Regions from separate parts of the Serratia ureilytica genome, predicted to be linked through region 1. Evidence: predicted binding sites of a transcription regulator. Region 1 holds the regulator's gene; each other region holds the start of a gene.
The links. The regulator CRP, encoded in region 1, controls carbon source genes, mostly activating them, when cyclic AMP is high. The targets are predictions, from matches to a motif close to ATGTGANNNNNNTCACAT.

Region 1 (7,871 bases):
TTGCCGCTGCTCGGGCCGTCGTATTCCAACCGCTGCTGGCAGCTTTGCAGCGCGATTTCACAGGTCTGCAGATACTCTTCCGCCAGTTTCGGCGTCAGCATGTAGTGCTCGCGTGCCAGAATGGTCATGGCGTTCAGGTGTTCGACGATGAACTGGCTGTGAGTGACCCACAGCCGCATGTCCGCCAGATAGTTTGACGCGAACCCCGGCTCTTGCATCGCCTGATTGAGCGAGGTGAACAGCGCGTTGTGTGCCTGGTTGACCTGCATGCGGGTATAGGCCAACGCGGTGGCGTCCGGTTCCGGTTGCTTCAGCATCAGCCGCAGCGCGGCTTGATCGTTCTCCAGCGCCTGATGGGCATTCTTGCGCAGCAGCCCGCTTTGCCACTGCGGCCACAGCCAAATGGTGCCGCCGAACGCCAGCACGCAGCCGATCAGCGTATCGATCAGGCGCGGTACCAGAAAATGCGAGCCGTTCAGCGCCAGCAGCTGCAGGGTGTAAACCGCCGTGACCGTAAAGCCAATCACCGACAGCCCGTAGTTCTTGCGCGAAACCAGGTAGGCCAGCAGCGTGATCACCAGCATGATGCTCAGCGTTTCTCCCTCCGGCAACTGCAGCTGCAGCAGCCCGGCTGCCAGCAATAGCCCGGCAATCGTGCCCAGCGCACGGTGCTGAATACGCACCCGGGTGGCGTTATACCCGTTTTGGCTCACCAGCATGATGGTGAGCAGGATCCAGTAAGGCTTCGGCAGGTTGAATACCGCACCCAGGCTGCTGCCGACCGCCAGCGTTACGCCCAGCCGCGCGGCGTTGCGCAGGGCGGTGGATTTGAACGACAGATAGCTGACCAGCGCCGGCCAAAACGGCAGGCGGTGCTGGCCGGGCATCAGGTCGCGGCGGTACAGCGGATGCTGGGTGCGCAGCAGGCGGGCGATGCGGCTGAAGTGGTAATAACAAAACTGGCCGACCGGATTATCGGGATGCTGCGCCGCCATTTTTTCCAGCGCCGCCAGCTCGTGGGTCATGGAGAAGCGCTTCGAATATTGATGATAGAGAATATCGTGCGCCACCACGCGCAGCCGGCCGGCGATCACCTGAGCATTGCGGCGAATGATCGCTTCGGCCTGGCTCTGCTCCACCAGTTTTTGCACCTCTTCCGGCAGATGCAGGCTGACGGTGATGTGCTCCTGCAGGTCCATCGCCACCTGAAAGGCGCGCTGCAGGCGCTTTTGCTCGAGATTGTTGGCGTGCGGCAGGAAATTAAGCTGTTGGTACAACAGGCTGATCAGGTCCATCACCTTTTGCTGGCGCACCAGCAGCGGCGGCAGCGCGGTCTGCGGATCGGTGTGCTGGGTCAGCAGCGAGTATTTGGCTTCGAAATAGTCCGCCAGTTCCAGATAGAGCTGGCTCAGCGTCTCGCGCATCGGCTGCTCTTTCCACAGCTTGAACCAGAACCAGGTGAATAAGCCATACCAGGCGGTGCCGATCGCGTACAGCAGCGGCGCCTGCCAGATAGGCACCGTGCCGGCCGTGCTGAGGGCGAAGATGGCGGCCACCAGCGCCGCCGGCAACAGCCGGGCGTGCAGCGGGCTGATTTCGCCGGTGACGCCGAGCAGCAGCGCCAGGCCCAGCATCAGCGCCGGCAGCGGCACGTGCCACAGCAGGGCCTGTTGCAGCAGCACGCTGCTGAAGGCGAACAGCGAACCGCCGACGATCAGTCGTTTAAAGAAGCGCTTATGCGGCGTATCCAGCCCGGCGATATTGCAGCAGGCGGGCACGAGGGAGAACATCAGGCCGAGCTGCAGCTGGCCTATCAGCAGGCCGAACAGCACCGGCAGGCACAACACCAGCGTTTGTCGCAGTGCGTAGTTGATTTCCGGGTGGTAGATCAGGCGGCGCCACATGGCAGAGAGCAGACAAAAAAACGGCGCAGACTGCGCCGTTTTTTCAGGGATTAACGGGTGCCGTAGACGACAATGGTTTTGCCGTGGGCGGAAATCAGGTTTTGATCTTCCAGCATTTTCAGAATACGGCCAACGGTTTCACGCGAGCAGCCGACGATCTGGCCGATCTCCTGACGGGTGATCTTGATCTGCATGCCGTCCGGGTGAGTCATGGCGTCGGGTTGCTTCGCCAGATTCAGCAGGGTTTGCGCGATGCGGCCGGTAACGTCCAGGAAGGCGAGGTTGCCCACTTTTTCGGAGGTGACCTGCAGGCGGCTCGCCATTTGGGCGGACAGACGCATCAGGATGTCCGGGTTCACCTGGATCAGCTGGCGGAATTTCTTGTAGGAAATTTCGGCCACTTCACAGGCGGTTTTCGCGCGAACCCAGGCGCTGCGCTCCTGGCCTTCTTCGAACAATCCGAGCTCGCCGATGAAATCCCCCTGGTTGAGGTAGGACAGGATCATCTCTTTACCTTCTTCATCCTTGATCAGCACCGCGACGGAGCCTTTCACGATGTAGTAAAGCGTTTCGGCCTTTTCACCTTGGTGAATCAGCGTACTCTTCGATGGATATTTGTGGATATGGCAATGAGACAGGAACCATTCGAGAGTAGGGTCTGTTTGCGGTTTGCCGAGAACCATTCGCTGTTATCCTCTGTTGTTATCGCTGCCTTGTGTCACAGGGGTCAGAGTTCCCTGTAAAACCCGCCTGTAGCCGCAGTTATGAGCGAGGGCTACCGGCAAGTTTTGAGGCGTGTCATAAAAATACGCTGTCGCTCTAGCATATTAACTTGCCGTAAGCGCTGCAAGCTACATTCTGTTAACATACCGGTAAAGGAGCCTTTCTCTGGGCGTTTCCCTGAAATTCAGTGTCCCGGAAAGATTTATTGCGGCTCTGTTTGTAGCACAGAGTAAGGCGGGTGTCTCGTGTTGTCTCGCTTCAGCATGATTAGCATCAGGTTACGTTGCCTGTTTCTATGCGAAAGCGTACTCTGATTTTAAGAAATCAACCGGAGTGACGAGAATGCAGGCAAGAGTTAAGTGGGTGGAAGGGTTAACGTTTTTGGGTGAATCGGCCTCCGGCCACCAGGTGCTGATGGACGGCAACGCCGGCGATAAAGCGCCCAGCCCGATGGAAATGGTGCTGATGTCGGTGGGCGGCTGCAGCGCGATCGACGTGGTGTCCATCCTGCAAAAAGGGCGCAACGACGTGCGCGACTGCGAGGTGAAGCTGACCTCCGAGCGCCGTGCAGAAGCCCCGCGGTTGTTCACCCATATCAACCTGCACTTCATCGTCACCGGCCAGGATCTGACCGACAAAATCGTAGAGCGAGCGGTGAACCTGTCGGCGGAGAAGTACTGCTCGGTGGCGCTGATGCTCAACAAGGCCGCCACGGTGACCCACAGCTTCGAGATCCGCCAGCCGGCGTAATCGAGACGGAGCGCGGCCCGCCGCCGCGCTCAACGCGTTTATTCGATCTTCTTGCCTTCCAGCAGCCGCTGCACCAGCGGCGCCATGATCAGCTCCATCGCCAGCCCCATCTTGCCGCCCGGCACCACTAACGTATTGATGTGCGAGATAAACGAGCCCTGCAGCATCGCCAGCAAATAGGGGAAGTCAATCTGATCCAGCCCGCGGAAGTGGATCACCACGAAGCTTTCATCCAGTGAGGGAATGGCTTTGGCGGCGAACGGGTTGGAAGTATCCACCGTCGGTACGCGCTGGAAGTTGATGTGGGTGCGCGAGAACTGCGGCGTGATGTAGTTGATGTAGTCTTCCATCGAACGCACCACCGAGTCCATCACCGCCTCGCGGGAGTGGCCGCGTTCGCCGGTATCGCGGATCAGCTTCTGTATCCACTCCAGGTTGACGATCGGCACCACGCCGACCAGCAGATCGACGTGGCTAGCCACGTCATGGTGTTCGGTGACCACACCGCCGTGCAGCCCCTCGTAGAACAGCACGTCGGTCGGCGCCGGCAGCGGCTCCCACGGGGTGAAGGTGCCCGGCACCTGATTGTAGGGTACCGCTTCGTCGTAGGTGTGCAGGTACTTGCGCGAACGGCCGGTGCCATTTTTGCCGTACTCGATAAAGCTCTGCTGCAGCAGACCGAAGTCGTTGGCCTCGGGGCCGAAATAGCTGATGTGTCTGCCCAGATCGCGCGCCTTGCGGATCGCCGCGTCCATTTCCGGCCGGGTGTAGCGGTGGAAGCTGTCGCCCTCCAGCTCGGCGGCGCGAATGTTGAGCTGTTGGAAGATTTTGCGGAACGCCACGCTGGTGGTGGTGGTGCCGGCGCCGCTGGAACCGGTCACCGCGATAACGGGATGTTTGGCAGACATGGTGGTTGTCACTCCGTGTTGAATGCGCCGGCGTCAGGGGATTATTGTGGCTCTTGTTGACGCTCTCTATGTCAGGAAAAAATGGCGCGCGCTGGTTTGCAATGTCCCATTGTTACCTGATTTTTTCCGTCAGTCATAGAACCGGGCGCCACTAAATTTCTTCCTGCCCGGCGCGGATCTGACCGCGCGGCATGATGTTGACGCTCTCATGCAGTTCCGACCACACCAGCACCACCTCGCCGTTTTTCAGCTGGCGGCGCACGTCCTCCACCTTCTGCTCCAGCGATCGTTCGTGCTCGCCGTAATCGGTGCCTTCACGCAGCACAAAGGATTCGATCAGGCTGTTCAGGGTGTCGGTTGCCAGTTCTTGCCAGGGAATGATCACGTCGGGATGTCCAGAGAAGGGGAAAGCCAGGCCGGAATGCGATGCTCCAGCCACATGTGCGGTTTTTTCAGCGTGCCGCCGACAAAGCCGACGTGGCCGCCGAACTCGGTCAGCTGATATTCGATATTGCGCGGCAGGCCGGCGACGTCGGGGATCACCTCATGGGTCATGAAGGGATCGTCCTTCGCATGGATGATCAGCAGCGGCGTTTGGATCGCCGGCAACAGCGGCAGGGCGCTGCAGCGGCGATAATAATCGGTGGCGTCGCTGAAGCCGTGAATGCGCGAGGTGATGGCGTCGTCGAATTCGCGGATGCGCCGCAACCCGTTCAGCTGTGACAGCTTGAGCGGCAGGGTGTCCGGGTAGTGCAACAGCTTGCGGGTGGCGTTTTGTTTCAGCTGCCCCAACAGGTAGCGCTGATAGACGCGGGAGAAACCTTGCTCCATGCGATAGGCGCAGGGCTCCAGCATCAGCGGCGCCGAGACCACCACCGCCGCCTGCAGCAGGCTGTCGGCGCCTTGCTGCGCCAGATAACAGGCCAGCATGTTGCCGCCGAGCGAAACGCCTACTGCCGCGGTTGGCACCTCGCCGTAGCTGTCGTGCAGCCAGCGCAGGAAGAAACGCGCGTCTTCGGTTTCGCCGGAGTGGTAGATGCGCTGTTTGCGGTTGGGCACGCCGCTGCAGCCGCGAAAGTGCATCACCACCCCGAGCCAGCCACGTTCGCGCCAGGCGTTGAGCAGGCCATGCGCGTAGGGGCTGTAGAAGCTGCCCTCCAGACCGTGGAACAGCACCGCGCGCGGTTTATCGCGCGCCTGCGCCGGATCCTCGCTCCAGGCGAGATCGACGAAATCGCCGTCGGGCAATTCCAGCCGTTGCCAATGCGGTTTCAATAACACGCGGCGGCGCACCAGCCGCGGCAACAGCGTTTGCAGGTGCGGGTTACTGGCCCCGGTCAGGGGGCGAAAGACGTCATGCATAGGCGGAGTAAAAATGTTGTTGGCGACTATTGTGAGATCCCAGGCGCACTGTTAGCTTCAATACCAATAACTGACAATGATACTGCAAAAAAGCGCCTTGGGTGAGGAGCACCCGTGCCATGGAACCGAGTTTATTCCTTTCGATGCTGGGCTTCCTGTGGGTCGCCGCCATCACGCCTGGCCCCAATAACCTGCTGCTGACCACCTCCGGCGCTCATTTCGGCTTTATGCGTTCGCTGTGGCTGATGATCGGCATCATGCTCGGCATGCAAAGCATTTTGCTGCTGGTGGCCTTCGGCGTCGGCAGCCTGATCCTGGTTTACCCGTCGCTGCACCTGATCCTGAAAATCCTCGGCAGTTTGTACCTGCTGTGGCTGGCGTGGAAAGTCGCCACCGCCGCCTATGAAAAGCTGGAAACCGACGTGGCGCCGCCGCAGCCGGTGCGGCTGTATCAGGGCTGGCTGTTGCAGTTCCTCAACCCGAAAGCCTGGCTGATGGCGCTGGGCGCGGTGGCGAGCTTCAGTCTGGCGGGCGATAAGTACAACGGTTCCATTGCGGCGATCGCGCTGGGCATTTTGGCGGTCAACATCGTCGCCGGCGTTATCTGGCTGGCGTTCGGCACGGTGATCGGCCGCCTGCTGCGCAGCAAAAAGGCCTGGATTATCTTCAACGTTTCCATGGGGCTGCTGACTGCAGCCTGTGTATTACTGATTTGGCATTAAGGAGCGGAACGATGGCGGAAAACTATTATCACGTGGTCGCCTTTACCGGTGAGGGGCTGCGCGGCAACCCGGCCGGGGTCTGCCTGCTGACGCAGCCACTGCCGACGGAGCGGCTGCAGGCGATCGCCAACGAGATCGGCCTGCCGGAGACCAGCTTTGTCTGGGATGACGGCGACATGACCGCCATTCGCTGGTTTACCCCGGAGCGTGAGGTCGATCTTTGCGGCCATGGCACGCTGGCGGCGGCGCATGTGATGTTCAGCGCGGTTAACCCGGCGCTGAAGGATATTCGCTTCAGATCGGCCGGCGGCGAGCTGTTCGTCAAGCGCGATGAGCGGGATGGGGAGCGGCTGGTGCTTGATTTCCCCGCCAGGCCGCCGCAGAAAGTCGCCGAACCGGCGGGCCTCGCGGCGCTGCTGGGCGTGCAGCCGCAGGAAGTGTGGCAGGCGAAAGCGCTGCTGGCGGTGGTGGAAAATGAGGCGCAGGTGCGCGCGCTGCGCCCGGACATCCCGGCGCTGATCGCATTGGCCGGCCGCGCGGTGATCGTCACCGCGCCGGGTGACACCGTGGACTTCGTTTCGCGCTATTTCACGCTCGACGGCGGCGAGGATCCGGTGACCGGTTCCGCGCATTGTACGTTGATGCCTTACTGGACGGCGCGTCTCGGCCGCCATCGGCTGCACGCCCGGCAGATTTCGGCGCGCGGCGGCGAGCTGTTCTGCGAACTGCAAGGGGACCGCACGCTGCTCGGCGGCTACGCTCACGTGTTCTTGCGCGGGACGATCGTGCTGTGATTCGCTTTAATATTACCTAAGGTAATAAAGAAGACTTTTTTATTCTTTTATCGCCCGTCATCGCTCAGATAAAACTGTCAGCAACTGAACAGATTTTTATCAACGGAGCGGAACATGGCGGGCAAACTCTTTTCTTTACGCAACGCGGCGCTGCTGGCGCTGTCGCTCAGCGCTGCCAGCGCCTATGCGGTGGACGTCACCGTGGCGTACCAGACGTCGGCGGAGCCGGCCAAGGTGGCGCAGGCGGAAAACAGCTTCGCCAAACAGTCCGGTGCGACCGTCGACTGGCGTAAGTTCGACAGCGGCTCCAGCGTGTTGCGCGCGCTGGCCTCCGGCGACGTGCAGATCGGCAATATCGGCTCCAGCCCGCTGGCGGTGGCCGCCAGCCAAAAACTCCCCATCGAAGTGTTCCTCATCGCCTCGCAGCTCGGCAGTTCCGAAGCGCTGGTGGTGAAGAATGACATCAAAAGCCCGCAGGATCTGATCGGCAAGCGCATCGCGGTGCCGTTTATTTCTACGACTCATTACAGCCTGCTGGCCTCGCTCAAACATTGGGGCATCAAGCCTGAACAGGTGAAGATCCTCAATCTGCAGCCGCCGGCCATCGCCGCCGCCTGGCAGCGCGGCGACATCGACGGCGCCTACGTCTGGGCGCCGGTGGTCAACGAACTGGCCAAACAAGGCAAGGTGTTGACCGACTCCGCGCAG
Region 2 (7,871 bases), 1.2 Mb from region 1:
CGTCCTGCGGTTCGCAGTAAGGCATCAGCCCATGCTGCGCCAATAGATGCAGCAACGCCGCCGGATAACGCCCTTTGGCGACCGGGTCGAGAAAGCTGCGATTGAGCAACAGATCGGCGTCGTGTGCGGCCTGCAGATCCTCCGGCGCGTCGGAGCGCGGATAGGTTGGGCTCAGGTTCAAAATGATGCCGATGCTCCCCGGCAGCCCCCGCGCTCTGAAACGCTGCACCGCCATGGCGTGCGCCAGCACGCTGTGATACGCCACGGTGACCGCCCGTTTGAAGTCCACCACGCAAGGGTAGTGCAAGTCATTCAGGTAACCGGCCTCTACCGGCACGATCGGCTCGTTGAAGGTGAACCAGTGGGTAACCCGATCGCCAAACAGGCCGAAGCAGATGTCGGAGTAACGCGCATAGGCGTCGATCACCGCCCGGCTTTCCCAGCCGCCGCGCTGCTGCATGCACAGCGGCATATCGAAGTGGTAGAGATTGATAAACGGGGTGATGCCCTGCGCCAACAGCTCATCGATCATCGCGTTGTAGAATGCCGCCGCCTGCGGGTTCACCTCGCCGTCGCCGTCCGGGATCAGCCGTGACCACGAGATCGAGGTTCTGAAGGTATTGTGGCCCAGCGTTTTGAGCAGCCCGATATCGGTGCGGAAATGGTCATAAAAGGTCGAGGCCTCGGCCGGCCCCACCCGATCGTGAAAGCGCTCGGGCGCGATCTCGTACCAATAGTCAAAGATGTTGCGGCTCTTGCCATCGCGCGCGGCCGCCCCTTCAGACTGCGGCGCGGAGGTGGCGCTGCCCCACCAAAACCCGTCGGCAAATTGATATTCCATATTTGCGTCCCTCGCGGGGCGACCGCGCCGCCCCGTTCCACAGTTAGAATTTCAGCGCCTTGGCGATGTCTTCTTCGCTTTCCGTCGCCGCATCGATCTGGCTTTGCGCCTTGTTGGAAATCGCCACGAACGGCAGATAAATCACGGTGGCGACCGCCAGGTTGAACAAGCTCAGCAACAGGGCCATGATGCTGCCGTTGGTGTTGAAGAACGCTCCCAGGCCGACCGGCATGGTCCAGGGCGCGATGTTAGTGATCGGCGGGATCAGCCCGGAGTAGTAAGCCAGCGAGGTGATGAGGGTCAGCACCGGCTGCACCAGGATGAACGGAATAAACATCACCGGGTTCATGATCACCGGCAAACCGAACAGGATAGGTTCGTTGATCTGGAAAATGCCGGATGGCGTCGCCAGTTTGGCGACCTGGCGGTAATCTTCGCGGCGCGAGGCGATGAAGATGGCGATGATCAGGCCCAGCGTCGAACCGGTGCCGCCGAGGTAAATATAAGAGTCGACGAACGGTTTCGCCCACATGTGGAACTCTTTGCCGGCGGCCACCGCCGCCTCGACCGAACCGTATTTATTGTACAGCTCCACGTTTTCCAGCGCGAAAGGCGTCATGATGCCGCTGTCCAGCGCCGCCAGCGCCATGGAACCGTGTACCCCAAAGAACCACAGCAGCGAAGAGAAAAGCACGTATACCCAGCCCACTACGCTGCCCATCTTGGCCAGCGGCGCCGAAATGCCGTCCATGATGATCTGGTGGAAGTTGGTGCCCCAGTGCGCCAGCGCGAACGCCACCAGCCCCATGATGGAGAGGATGATGAAGCCAGGGATCAGCGCCGAGAAGGAGCGCGACACCGAAGCCGGCACGCTGTCCGGCAGGCTGATCACCCAGTTGCGCCGCACGATGAAGGCAAACATCTCAGCCACCGCCAGCCCGATCACCATACCGGAAATGATGTTGGCGCCGCCCAGCCAATTGGCGCCCACCGCATAGGCCTCGCCGACGTTGAACGGCGTGACGGTCATGAAGGCCGCCACCGCCAGCAACGCCGAGGCCAGGGGATCGACCTTGCGCTCTTCGGCCAGCGCCATGCTGATAAAGAACGGCGTCATCAGGGACATGATCCCCAACGTACCGTTGTAAACGCTGCCGCCAATACTCTTCAGGCTATTGAGCGTCTCGATGGTGGAGGCGTCCAATCGCACGCCCAGCGAATAGAAGAACGATCCCTCGCCAAAGCTCAGGAACACGTTGTTGATCAACACGAACATCGCCCCGGTCAAGGTCAGCGGCATCAGGCGGATAAAGCCGTTTTTGATGGCGTTGACGTGGGGCTGCTTACCGATTTTTACGGCGAAAGGCAGGATAACCTTCTCGAGCGAGGCAATGAGGGTATTCACGGCGGCCTCCTGTTATTGGTTGGCTTTCTTGATGGCGGCCACCGCGGCCTTCAGCACGCCCAGCCCATCGACCTTGCCGTACAGCAGCGGATCGATGACTTCAACAGGTTTATTGGGCAACTGTTTCTGCACTTCCGGCAGGGTGTAGGCGATCTGCGGCCCCAGCAGGATCAGATCCGCTTCAACCCCCTTCTCCGCGGCCAGCGCTTCCGGATAGGCGGCGATGATCACCGGTACTTCATATTTTTCGGCCTGTGCCTTCATTTTTGATACCAACAGGGAAGTGGACATACCGGCAGAACAAAACAGATAGATTTTTTTCTTTTCCATACCAAGCACCTCAGATAATCAAAAAAACCCGGTGTTATTTGTATGCCAGATGCAATCACGATTTCTTCACGCACATTCCTTATGAAAATTTCCGTCACGTTGCCCTGGTTACAGACAGTATACGGAGCATGAAAAAAGGATCGGTAAGCCAGAAGGAGACAGAACCGTCTCTCATTGACCTGATGGATTGACCCTCTTCACATTTCGCACAAAAAAATAGTGTGACCGGGCTCTCAAATAACCGATAAAAACTCAGAATATTCGTAATAAATAATCAAATAACAATTATAAACAGCAAGTTATAAACTCGCTGAGAATTTAAGGGTTTATTTGCGTCTGAACAAACGGCGAGGGAATAAAAATAGTTCAAGCTTGATTCGCCTGCTGCCATCTGAACGCGATGGCAGGTGAAGAGGATTACGTGGGCAGACGCAGCAACTCAATCACCGTGGCCAGCGCCACGGAATGGTTTCTGCGGTTGGGGTAATAGAGGTAAAAACCGGGAAACGGCGCGCACCAATCGGCCAGCACCCGCCGCAGCCGCCCGCTCGCCAGATATTCTTCCACCTCCTGCTCGATGGCAAAAGCGATGCCGACGTTCGCCAGCGCCGCCTGCACCATCATCCTGCCATCATCGAGTATCAACGGGCTGTTGACCGCCACGGAAAATCGCTGCTCCCCCTGCTGAAAAGCCCATTTGTAGCGCTCGCCCGAAGAGGCCTTGCGCCAACCGATGCAGCGATGCTGCAGTAAATCCTGCGGATGCGTCGGTTCACCGTGCCGTTGAAAGTAATCCGGCGTGGCGACGATGGCAAAACGCAGATCCGGCGTCAGGCGCACCGCGCGCATATCGTTGTGCAGATCCTCGCCGAGCCGGATGCCGGCGTCAAAGCCCTGCTCGACGATGTTGGCGAACCCCTCGTCCGCCACCACTTCCAGCGTAATGCCGGGGTATTCGCTGGCCAGCCGTCCCAGATGCGGCACGATGGCGAGATCGATCGCCGAACGCGGCGCGTTGATACGCACCAGGCCGCGTGGCCCTTCGCGAAACGCATTCAGGCTCTCCAGCGCGGCGTCGATGTCGGTAAAAGCCGGCACCAGCTGCGCCAGCAGATGCTCTCCGGCCTCCGTCGGCGAGACGTTACGGGTGGTGCGGTTCAGCAGGCGAATGCCCACCTGCGCTTCAAGTTCGCGCAGGGTGTGGGTCAGCGTCGGCGGCGTCACGCCCAATCGGGCGGCGGCGCGGCGGAAGCTGCGTTCACTGGCGATAGCCACGAAGGCCGCCAGGCCGGACAGTTCGGGTTTCTTCATGCTATTGATATAAATTATCTAATAGTGAGATGAATTTTTAGCGGATAGTTATCCGTCATCTAACAACATAGCATTGCGATCGAACCCATTACCAGGTATCGATGCGATGATTAATGCTACAGCTCCAACCCATGAAACGCCGCGCCGTCTGGCGGGCAAAGTCGTACTGGTGAGCGGCGGCGGCACCGGCATCGGCCGCTCCGCCGCGCTGGCATATGCCCGCGAAGGCGCCAACGTGGCGCTGGCCGGCCGGCGCGCGGCGGAGATCGAAGCCACGGCGCGCGATATCGCGCTGGCTGGCGGCGATGCCCTGCCCATCGTGACCGACGTCTCCCAAGAAGACGATATCCGCCGGCTACTCGCCGCGGTGACCGCCCACTACGGCCGGCTCGACGTCGCTTTCAACAACGCCGGCATCATCGGCAACTTCGCCCCCATCACCGAACAGAGCAGCGAGGATTTTGACCGGGTGATTGCCATTAACCTCAGAGGCGTCTGGCTGGCGATGAAATACGAGATTGAAACCTTCCTGGCTCAGCGGTCGGGCGGCGTGATCATCAACACCTCCTCCTGGCTGACCCACGGCGCGCTGGCCGGCTCATCCAGCTACTCCGCCAGCAAAGGGGCGCTCGATGCGATGATCCGCGCGGTGGCGCTCGAATACAGCGGCCAGGGCATCCGCGTCAACAACATCAACCCCGGCATCATCGACACGCCGATGGCGCGCGGCAGCGTAGCCGACAGCGCGGCGTTCGCGCCCTTTATCGCCCATACGCCCGCCGGCCGCCTGGGCGAATCGGAAGACATCGGCGATGTGGCGCTGTGGTTGGCGACGGACGAGGCCCGCTTCATCACCGGCCAAAGCCTGCTGGTGGACGGCGGTTACACCATCGCCGGCATGCGCTGAGGAGACGATGCCATGAACTACGTTCGGCTTGGCGACAGCGGCCTGAAAGTGTCTCGTCTCTGCCTGGGCTGCATGACCTATGGCGATCCGGCCTGGCGCCCCTGGGTGCTGAAGGAAGATGAAGCGCGCCCCTTTATCCGCGAAGCGCTGGAAGCGGGCATCAATTTTTTCGATACCGCCAACATTTACTCCGGCGGAGAAAGCGAGCGCATTCTCGGCCGCGCCCTGAAGGCGTTCGCCCGCCGCGAAGACGTGGTGATCGCCACCAAGGCCTACTTTCCGATGGACGCGCAGCCGAACAGCCGAGGGCTGTCGCGCAAGCACCTGCTGCACAGCGTCGACGCCTCTTTGCAGCGGTTGGGGACGGATTACCTCGATCTGTTTGTACTGCACCGCTTCGACACCGAAACGCCGATCGAAGAAACCGCCGACACCCTCGACGGCCTGGTACGGGCGGGCAAGATCCGCTATCTCGGCGCCTCCTCGCTGCACGCCTGGCGCCTGATGAAAATGCTGGCCTTTCAGCGTCAGCACCGCCTGGCGCCGTTTATTTCGCTGCAAAGCCAATACAACCTGGTGACGCGTGAAGATGAAGAGGAGCTGATCCCGCTGTGTCTGGAGGAGGGGCTCAGCCTGACGCCCTGGTCGCCGCTGGCCCGCGGCGTGCTGGCCGGTTCCGGCAACGCCGGCACGCTGCGCGCCGCCACCGACGAACAGGCGCCCCGTTGGTACGGCGGCAGAAACGAAGTAGAACGCACCGTCGCAGCGGTAGCGGAGGTGGCGGCCACGCGCGGCGTTCCACCGGCGCAGATCGCGCTGGCCTGGCTGCTGGCCAAACCCGGCGTGGCGTCACCGCTGGTGGGCATGTCCAAGCCGCACCATCTACAGGATGCGCTAGCGGCGCTTAATCTCAGCTTATCGCCGCAAGACGTGGCCGCGCTGGAGGCGCCGATGGCGCACACTGCCCGCCCCGATCGCTGGTAGCCCCTTTTCCGTCATTCCAGGAGAGAAGACATGTCATATGCGCTTACCGCGCGAGCAGCGTTGTTCACCCTCGCCGCCGCACTCCCCCTGACCACTCCGGCGCAGGCCGCCGCCAATACCCACTGCGCCGAAAGCAGCATGACGCTGCCGCCCGGCGCGCTTTATCCCAACGGCATCGCCCGCGCGGCGGACGGCACGCTGTATGTCGGCCTGATCACCAGCGGCAACGTGCTGCGCAAGCGGCCGGGTAAAGCGTGGGAAACCTTTTTCCCTGGCGCTGACACGGTGTTCGCCTCAAACGCGCTGCGGCTGGACGAACGGCGCGGGTTGCTGTGGGGCAATTCGCCGGACTTCCTTTCCGGCGGCAAATCGCGCGCCAACCGCATCTATGCGCTGAACGTCGCCGATGGCACGCTCAACCGCAGCCTGGCGCTGCCGACGGGGGAAATGGGCAACGATATCGTGCTCGGCACAGACGGTACGGTGTACGTGACAGAAACCCGAGGCGGCGGCATCCTGCGCTTGCGGCCGGGCGAAGCGGCATTCAGTACGCTGTTTCAGGATGCGCGGTTGGCGGCTCCGAGCGGGCTGGGCGCCGCCGGGATCGTGCTGCTCGACGATCGGCTGATGGCTGTCGCCAATTTCGGCACCGGTAAGCTTTACACTCTCAGCTATCACGATCCAAAGCCGCAGCTGACGGAAATGCAGCTGCCGCGCCTGATTGAAAACCCGGACGGAATGGGATTGGCGCCGGACGGCGCATTGATCGTGCTGGAGAACGGGATCCAGAGCGGCCAAGGGCGGATCCTGCGGATCGCGTTGCCAAAAGCGACCGGCATGCATCGGATTGAGGTTTTGCGCGAAGGCATGGAGTCGCCGGTCAACCTGACTATCACCCCACAAGGCTGCGCCTTCGTCAGCGAGTCGCGCATCCGCCACCGCCTGCTGCCCGGCCATGAAACCGAAGTGCCCGACAGCTTCCGCATCTATCAACTGCCCTTGCCTCTCACCGCCGCGCAATAACCTCTACGCCGCCTCAGCGGGCGGCCACTCGCGTTGTATCGTTAACATCCAATAAATTGAAACTATTTACTTCGATGCCATTAATCATACTTATGATTAATCCTAACTTAACAACCTGATTTTAATTAAATTGTTCCGCCGCGTATCGCTGATTATACTTGCCTTATCTCCCGCCTCATTTACCGAGCGTAAGCATGAGCCGATACCATGTTTCCAGCAGCGAAGGCCAATATGAGAAAGAATCCGGCGAGCAAGTTCTAGCCAACAAGCTGGGTATTGCCGATAGCAATGAACTCGACGATGCCGAATTGGTATTGCTGGAACAGCTCTACCATTCCGTTTTCGAACAGCATTTTCCGTTAGGGAAAATCACCGTCGAGATGATCAAGGGCTGGCATCGCCGCTGGTTAGGCAATATCTATGCATGGGCTGGACAAGCAAGAACTGTCAATATCAGCAAAGGGGGCTTTATGTTTGCCCCTTCGACGCGATTGCCCAAACTACTGGACGATTTCGAGGTGGAATACCTGGCTCGTTACACACCTTGCTCAGCCATGAGCGAAGAACAGCTGATAGAAGCGATTGCAATAATCCATGTTGAACTGATACTCATACATCCCTTCAGAGAAGGGAATGGCCGTTTGTCACGGCTGTTGGCCGATGTGATGGCGGTTCAGGGCGGGCATAAATCGTTGGATTATCAAAGCTGGGAACAAAACAGAGCCCAATATATCTCAGCGATTCACTCAGGTATGAACATGAACTACGAACCGATGAAACACTGGGTCAGTCAAGCACTAAGAAGGTATTAGGCAAGGCGTAAATGAGCAAATTTTTTACGCGCTTCTTCTAAAGAAGCTTCAACTCTGGCTGAGGGTTGACCTGTTTCAACCGCCGTTGATGTCGCCACGGAACGCACAATGTCCGTACGGGACGGCTTAGCATAACCCACCTGCACTTTTTTGCTGTTACTCATGACAACCTCTGTTCGCAAATTTGCTGAAGACATTATATCAAGGAATGTACAGGACTTCATTCCCTTGCCTCTCACTCCCGAGCAATAGCTTCAC
Region 3 (7,871 bases), 2.2 Mb from region 1:
GGTGAATATTTCGAGCGCCTGTCCACCAACTACTTCTTCGCCGATTTCTATCTGGGCAAGCAGATCGCCGAAGGCGACTTCGTGCACTACCCGAATGAGAAATGGTTCCCGATCCCGGCGGACGATGCGCTGCCGGCCGGCATCCTCGACGAGCGTCTGCATGCCTTCTACGATCCGCAACAAGAGCTGAGCGCCAGCGATCTTGTCGATCTGCAGTCCGGCAATGCCGATCGCGGCATCTGCGCGCTGCCGTTCACCCGTCAGTCCGATCAGCAAACGGTATACATTCCGATGAACATCATCGGCAACCTGTATGTTTCCAACGGCATGTCCGCCGGCAACACCGCCAACGAAGCGCGCGTGCAGGGCCTGTCGGAAGTGTTCGAGCGCTATGTGAAAAACCGCATTATCGCCGAATCCATCAGCCTGCCGGCGATCCCGGACGAGGTGCTGAACCGCTACCCGGGCGTGGTGGAAGCCATCGCCAAGCTGGAGGAGGAAGGTTTCCCAATCCTCTCCTACGACGCCTCGCTGGGCGGCAACTACCCGGTGATCTGCGTGGTGCTGTTCAACCCGACCAACGGCACCTGCTTCGCCTCGTTCGGCGCGCACCCGGACTTCGGCGTGGCGCTGGAGCGCACGGTGACCGAACTGCTTCAGGGCCGCAGCCTGAAAGATCTCGACGTGTTCACCGCGCCGACCTTCGATGACGAAGAAGTGGCGGAACACACCAACCTGGAAACGCACTTCATCGACTCCAGCGGCCTGATCTCTTGGGATCTGTTCAAGCAGGACGCGGACTATCCGTTCGTTGACTGGAACTTCAGCGGCAGCACGCAGGAAGAGTTCGCCACCCTGATGAGCATCTTCGACAAAGAAGACGCGGAAGTGTACATCGCCGACTACGAACACCTGGGCGTCTACGCTTGCCGCATCATCGTGCCGGGCATGTCCGATATCTACCCGGCGGAAGACCTGCTGCTGGCCAACAACAGCATGGGCGCGCACCTGCGCGATACGCTGCTGGCGTTGCCGGGCAGCGAGTGGGAGCCGGAAGAATACCTGGCGCTGATCGAGCAGTTGGACGACGAAGGGCTGGACGATTTCACCCGCGTACGCGAACTGCTGGGCATTGCCAGCGGCAAAGACAACGCCTGGTATACCCTGCGCGTGGGCGAGCTGAAGTCGATGCTGGCGCTGGCGGGCGGCGATCTGGATCAGGCGCTGATTTGGACCGAATGGACGCAGGACTTCAACGCCTCGGTGCTGAGCCCGGCGCGCAGCAACTACTACCGTTGCCTGCAAACGCTGTTGCTGCTGGCGCAGGAGCCTGAGCGCGAAGCGGCGCAATACTATACCGCGTTCGTGAAAATGTACGGCCAGGAAGCGGTGGACGCGGCCTCGGCCGCCATCAGCGGTGAAGAGCGCTTCAACGGGCTGTTCGCCGTCGATGCCGATCTGAAGGCGTTGCCGGCCCATCAGGCGCTGCTGGCGGCCTACGAGAAGCTGCAGGCGGCCAAGCGCCGTCACTGGGCCAAGGCCTAATCGCCATTGGGGGTGCCGCCACTTTTGGGGTACCCTCCCCGGTCAAACGCCGCACTGCGCTGCGGCGTTTTCATTTTGCGGTTTATTTCAACGCATTCTGTTTTATTTTCCCGCAGGAAAATAGGCGGTTAAACGAGCATAAGAATAAATAAACCGGCGATTGTTGCCGGACGGTGAAATAATAATTAACCGATAATTAAACTTTCAGCGACGAACGGCGACAAAACGCCTAAAAATTTAACTTTAACACCCTCGGCACACCGGGTGAATTCAAAAAAAATTGCAAACATTAAAAAATTGTTTTTTGTTTAAATTCAATTAATTAGACATAAAAACCACACTAAAAACATGCCATTTTGGCGCTCTACTTCCCCGCCATATGATCCAAATCAAATTTTCCCCTATACTGCTTTGCTAGTATCTCATTGCGTTGTTTTAACCCTTAAGAGCGAGAGTTAGTTTGAAAACTGACAGCCCATTCGATCTGATTTTACCTGCGGCAACGGCGAAAATCGCTGAAGATGCCGGCGTGTATAAAGCCACCAAACATCCGCTGAAAACGTTTTATTTGGCGATCACCGCCGGTGTCTTCATTTCCATCGCCTTCGTTTTCTACATTACGGCGACCACCGGCACCGCCGGCGTGCCTTTCGGGCTGGCGAAACTGGTCGGCGGCATCTGTTTCTCTCTCGGGTTAATGCTGGTGGTGGTGTCGGGCGCCGACCTGTTCACCTCTACCGTGCTTATCGTCATCGCCAAGGCCAGCGGCCGCATCAGCTGGGGCCAACTGGGCGCCAACTGGCTGAACGTTTATCTCGGCAACCTGGTCGGCGCGCTGTTCTTCGTGGCGCTGATCTGGTTCTCCGGCGAGTATATGGTCGCCAACGGCCAGTGGGGCCTGAATGTTCTGCAAACCGCGGACCACAAGCTGCATCACACCTTTATCGAAGCCGTCTGCCTCGGCATTCTGGCTAACCTGATGGTCTGCCTGGCGGTCTGGATGAGCTACTCCGGCCGTACCCTGACCGACAAGATGCTCGCCATGGTGCTGCCGGTCGGTATGTTTGTCGCCAGCGGCTTCGAACACAGCATCGCCAACATGTTTATGATCCCTATGGGCATCGTGGTCAAACACTTCGCCACGCCGGAGTTCTGGCAAGCCGTAGGGGCGGTACCTGAGCAATTCGCTCATCTGACAGTAAGCAACTTCATCATCGACAACCTGATTCCGGTCACCATTGGTAACATCATCGGCGGCGGTCTGCTGGTTGGGTTGACTTACTGGGTAATTTATCTGCGTGGGGGCCGCGAACAGCACTAAGCTGTGAGTTACCGCGCGCAGAGTTAGAAATCCACAATCAAAGGTAGGTGTACAATGACCGAACTTAACGAGAAATTAGCCAACGCTTGGGAAGGTTTCAGCAAGGGTGACTGGCAGAATGAAGTCAACGTTCGTGACTTCATCCAGAAAAACTACACGCCTTATGAAGGTGACGAATCCTTCCTGGCTGGCGCAACTCAAGCCACCACCACCTTGTGGGACAAGGTTATGGAAGGGATCAAACTGGAAAACCGCACTCATGCGCCGGTTGATTTCGACACCAACGTTGCTTCAACCATCGTTTCTCACGACGCGGGTTACATCGCCAAAGAGCTGGAAACCATCGTGGGTCTGCAGACCGACGCCCCTCTGAAACGCGCGTTGATCCCGTTCGGCGGCATCAAAATGGTCGAAGGTTCGTGCAAAGTGTACGGCCGCGAACTGGATCCGCAGCTGAAAAAAGTGTTCACCGAATACCGTAAAACCCACAACCAGGGCGTATTCGACGTTTACACCAAAGACATCCTGAACTGCCGTAAATCCGGCGTGCTGACCGGTCTGCCAGACGCTTACGGCCGTGGCCGCATCATCGGCGACTACCGCCGCGTGGCGCTGTACGGCATCGACTTCCTGATGGCCGACAAGCTGAACCAGTTCAAATCGCTGCAGGAAAAACTGGAAAACGGCGAAGACCTGGAAATGACCATCCAGCTGCGCGAAGAGATCGCTGAACAGCATCGCGCTCTGGCTCAGATCAAAGAGATGGCCGCCAAATACGGTTACGACATCTCTGGCCCGGCCACCAGCGCCCAAGAAGCGGTGCAGTGGACCTACTTCGGCTACCTGGCCGCGGTGAAATCCCAGAACGGCGCCGCCATGTCCTTCGGCCGCGTGTCCACCTTCCTCGACGTGTTCATCGAACGCGACATCAAGGCGGGCAAACTGACCGAAGAGCAAGCGCAGGAACTGATCGACCACCTGGTGATGAAACTGCGTATGGTGCGCTTCCTGCGTACCCCTGAGTACGATGAACTGTTCTCCGGCGACCCAATCTGGGCGACCGAATCCCTGGCCGGTATGGGCGTCGACGGCCGTACCCTGGTCACCAAAAACAGCTTCCGCTTCCTGAACACCCTGTACACCATGGGGCCGTCGCCGGAGCCGAACATGACCATCCTGTGGTCTGAGAAGCTGCCGCTGAACTTCAAGAAATTCGCGGCGAAAGTGTCCATCGACACCTCTTCCGTACAGTACGAAAACGACGACCTGATGCGTCCTGACTTCAACAACGATGACTACGCCATCGCCTGTTGCGTCAGCCCGATGATCGTCGGTAAGCAAATGCAGTTCTTCGGCGCCCGCGCCAACCTGGCGAAAACCATGCTTTACGCCATCAACGGCGGCGTTGACGAGAAACTGAAAATGCAGGTCGGCCCGAAAGAAGCGCCGATGATGGACGAAGTGCTGGACTATGACAAAGTCATGGCCCGCATGGACCACTTTATGGATTGGCTGGCCAAGCAGTACGTGACCGCGCTGAACATCATTCACTACATGCACGACAAGTACAGCTACGAAGCTGCGCTGATGGCGCTGCATGACCGTGACGTTTATCGCACCATGGCTTGCGGCATCGCCGGTCTGTCCGTTGCGGCCGACTCCCTGTCCGCCATCAAGTACGCGAAAGTCACCACCATTCGCGACGAAGACGGCCTGGCTATCGACTTCAAAGTGGAAGGCGAATATCCGCAGTTCGGTAACAACGACGCCCGTGTCGATGACATCGCCTGCGACCTGGTGGAACGTTTCATGAAGAAAATTCAGAAACTGCGCACCTACCGCAACGCGGTACCGACCCAGTCCGTACTGACCATCACCTCCAACGTGGTGTACGGCAAGAAAACCGGTAACACCCCGGATGGCCGCCGCGCAGGCGCACCGTTCGGTCCAGGTGCCAACCCGATGCACGGTCGCGATCAGAAAGGTGCAGTAGCCTCCCTGACCTCGGTAGCCAAACTGCCGTTTGCCTACGCGAAAGACGGGATCTCCTACACCTTCTCCATCGTGCCTAACGCGCTGGGTAAAGACGACGACGTGCGTAAAGCCAACCTGGCGGGCCTGATGGATGGTTACTTCCACCATGAAGCCTCCATCGAAGGCGGTCAGCATCTGAACGTCAACGTAATGAACCGCGAAATGCTGCTGGATGCGATGGAAAATCCTGAGAAATACCCTCAGCTGACCATCCGCGTTTCCGGTTACGCCGTGCGCTTCAACTCGCTGACCAAAGAGCAACAGCAGGACGTCATTACTCGTACCTTCACTCAAACGATGTAATAACGCCGACCGGGCGGGAAACCGCCCGGTGCCAACGTCGGGGCCGGTTCTGCCGGCCCTTTTCTCCCACCGCTCTCCCCTGACTCTGTGCGAGTCTGTTTTGCCGGACATCTATACTGAATGGATAGCCGGCAAAACAGTTATCCGGCAACTGACCGGCCGACAGGCATCATTACCCCCGGTGGCGGATCCCCCGCCGCTGCATCGCAGATACCTGGCCGGCGGCCACGCGCCTATTTTTAGACTGCGTTTGACAGTCCATATTGGAGAAAACCCCGCAATGTCAGTAACTGGTCGCATCCACTCCTTCGAATCCTGCGGCACCGTCGATGGGCCCGGGATCCGCTTTATCGTCTTCTTCCAGGGCTGCCTGATGCGCTGCCTCTATTGCCATAACCGTGACACCTGGGACACCCACGGCGGTAAAGAAGTGACCGTCGAAGAGCTGATGAAAGACGCGGTGGCCTACCGCCACTTCATGAACGCTTCCGGCGGTGGCGTGACCGCGTCCGGCGGCGAGGCGATCCTGCAGGCTGAATTCGTGCGCGACTGGTTCCGCGCCTGTCATGCCGAAGGCATCAACACCTGCCTGGACACCAATGGCTTCGTGCGCCGCTACGATCCGGTGATCGACGAATTGCTGGACACCACCGATCTGGTGATGCTGGATCTGAAACAGATGAACGACGAGATCCACCAGAACCTGGTCGGCGTCTCCAACCACCGCACGCTGGAATTCGCCCGCTATCTGGCGAAACGCAACCAGCGCACCTGGATCCGTTACGTGGTGGTGCCGGGCTGGTCAGACGACGATAAATCGGCGCACCTGCTGGGCGAGTTCACCAAAGACATGACCAACATCGAGAAAATCGAGCTGCTGCCTTACCACGAGCTGGGCAAGCACAAATGGATAGCGATGGGGGAAGAGTACAAACTGGACGGCGTACATCCGCCGAAGGCCGAGACCATGGATCGCGTCAAAGGCATCCTGGAAAGCTACGGCCACAAAGTGATTTACTGACTGACGCAGCGCCAAAGAAAAAACCGGCTCATGGCCGGTTTTTTTTTATGCTCAGGCGGCGGCGAACGGCGTGTGATGGCGATCCGGCTTCTGCTTTTTCAGCAGCATCAGCAGGTAAACCAACGCCACGGCGGCTATCATCACGAACAGCACGCGGTCGGAATAGTTCTGCATCAGCAGCGCCGTCATCGATGGGCCCAGCAAGCTGCCGATGGTATAACTCATCAGCAGCGCCTGGTTCATCGCCACCAGTTCGTGCGGCATTGCCTTCTCACAGGCCCAGGACATCGCCACCGGATACAGGGTAAAGCCGGCGCAGCCGAGGATGAACAGTGAAGGCGCCATGGCGTAGTTGCCGAGCATCGCCACGCTGGCGAGGATCACCACAAACACCTGAATGCGCAGCACCAGCAGGCGCCCGTAACGATCGGCCAGGCGCCCGACAGGCCATTGGCCGACGATGCCGGAGCTGACCAACAGCGCCATCCAGTAGCCGACGTTAGCGTCGCTCATGCCCTGATGAGAGAGATACAGCGGCATCAGGCCATACAGCGAGCCGAGCACGATGCCGGAGATGATGCAGCCGTTGATGCCCAGGCGCGCGCTGCGGCGTCTCAACATTGTCCATACCGCCGCCTGCTGCGGCTCGTCTTCATGGCGGTTGACCCGCGCAAACAGCATCGGCAGCATGGCGCTGATCACGATCGCGATCACCCACGGCACCACGTGCAGCAATTCGGTCGAGGTCATGCTCAACAGTAACTGGCCGGTCACCGTACCGAGGTAATAGACAATCATATAGGCCGCCAGCAGCTGGCCACGGTTGCTCAAATTGCCGCTGCGCAAAAGCGCGCTCTCCACGATCACCCAGATCCAGGCACACCCGACGCCGGCGAAGAAGCGCCAGCCCAGCCAGCTCCAGAAATCGATCGACAGCACCATGCCGGCGGTCGCGGCGGCGAACAGCAAACAAGAGAGATGATAGCTGCGGGTGAAGCCAACGCGCTGGATCAGTTTGCCCGCTACCAACGTGCCCAACAGGTTACCGCTGAAATAAGAGGAGCTGACCATTCCCACCTGCCAGGTTGACAACTGAGCATGGGTTAACCAAAGAGGCACTAACGTATTCAAAACGGCAATGGATACCGTGAGCAGCAAGAGGCCGCAGAGCAATAAGAGCACTGGGCGGGAGTATGCGGACATAGTGAAATTGTGACCGAACGCGCAATGAGAGTGCGCGCATCATGCCACTGGCGATAAAAAAGTCAATCGCCTCTTATCATTCCACCGCACGATTTGTTTCCAGCTAACCGGCTGAAAAAGCGCTATGCTCAGCGCAGAGCGGATTTAACGATGGGGAAGCAAGATGAGTCAGGCAAATGATGCTGCGGTCGAAACCTTGCTGGCAGACATCGGCAGCACGCACGGCGAGCTGCTGGAGATCGTACAACAGGTGCGCCGGGTCGCTGCGGCGAGCGGCAGTGGCATCACCGAATCGGTCAAATACGGCGGCATCATGTTCTCGCATAGCCAATTTTTCTGCGGCGTTTTCGCCTATCGCCACCACGTCACGGTGGAGTTCGGCCACGGCTACCGGCTGGCAGACAGCCATCATCAGCTCGAAGGCAGCGGCCAGTATCGGCGGCA

Region 2: J0X03_RS19925 (PTS sugar transporter subunit IIB) is a predicted target of CRP. The motif match lies at 2,762-2,779, and genes of this name have one in related genera.
Region 3: focA (formate transporter FocA) is a predicted target of CRP. The motif match lies at 1,923-1,940, and genes of this name have one in related genera.

Annotation. Positions count from the first base shown of each region.
Region 1 is NZ_CP071320.1:310,195-318,065, forward strand. It holds gene J0X03_RS01400 (YccS/YhfK family putative transporter) at 1-1,904, opposite strand, end outside; gene crp (cAMP-activated global transcriptional regulator CRP) at 1,955-2,587, opposite strand; gene J0X03_RS01410 (OsmC family protein) at 2,970-3,377, shown strand; gene J0X03_RS01415 (phosphoribulokinase) at 3,416-4,285, opposite strand; gene J0X03_RS01420 (YheU family protein) at 4,437-4,670, opposite strand; gene J0X03_RS01425 (hydrolase) at 4,667-5,647, opposite strand; gene J0X03_RS01430 (LysE family translocator) at 5,767-6,369, shown strand; gene J0X03_RS01435 (PhzF family phenazine biosynthesis protein) at 6,381-7,163, shown strand; gene tauA (taurine ABC transporter substrate-binding protein) at 7,278-7,871, shown strand, end outside.
Region 2 is NZ_CP071320.1:4,193,395-4,201,265, forward strand. It holds gene J0X03_RS19915 (glycoside hydrolase family 1 protein) at 1-841, opposite strand, end outside; gene chbC (PTS N,N'-diacetylchitobiose transporter subunit IIC) at 885-2,246, opposite strand; gene J0X03_RS19925 (PTS sugar transporter subunit IIB) at 2,259-2,576, opposite strand; gene J0X03_RS19930 (LysR family transcriptional regulator) at 2,994-3,887, opposite strand; gene J0X03_RS19935 (SDR family NAD(P)-dependent oxidoreductase) at 4,057-4,794, shown strand; gene J0X03_RS19940 (aldo/keto reductase) at 4,807-5,778, shown strand; gene J0X03_RS19945 (Vgb family protein) at 5,809-6,801, shown strand; gene J0X03_RS19950 (Fic/DOC family protein) at 6,996-7,613, shown strand; gene J0X03_RS19955 (hypothetical protein) at 7,610-7,777, opposite strand.
Region 3 is NZ_CP071320.1:3,249,170-3,257,040, forward strand. It holds gene ycaO (30S ribosomal protein S12 methylthiotransferase accessory factor YcaO) at 1-1,545, shown strand, start outside; gene focA (formate transporter FocA) at 2,006-2,866, shown strand; gene pflB (formate C-acetyltransferase) at 2,921-5,203, shown strand; gene pflA (pyruvate formate lyase 1-activating protein) at 5,484-6,224, shown strand; gene J0X03_RS15285 (MFS transporter) at 6,276-7,427, opposite strand; gene J0X03_RS15290 (DUF1801 domain-containing protein) at 7,591-7,871, shown strand, end outside.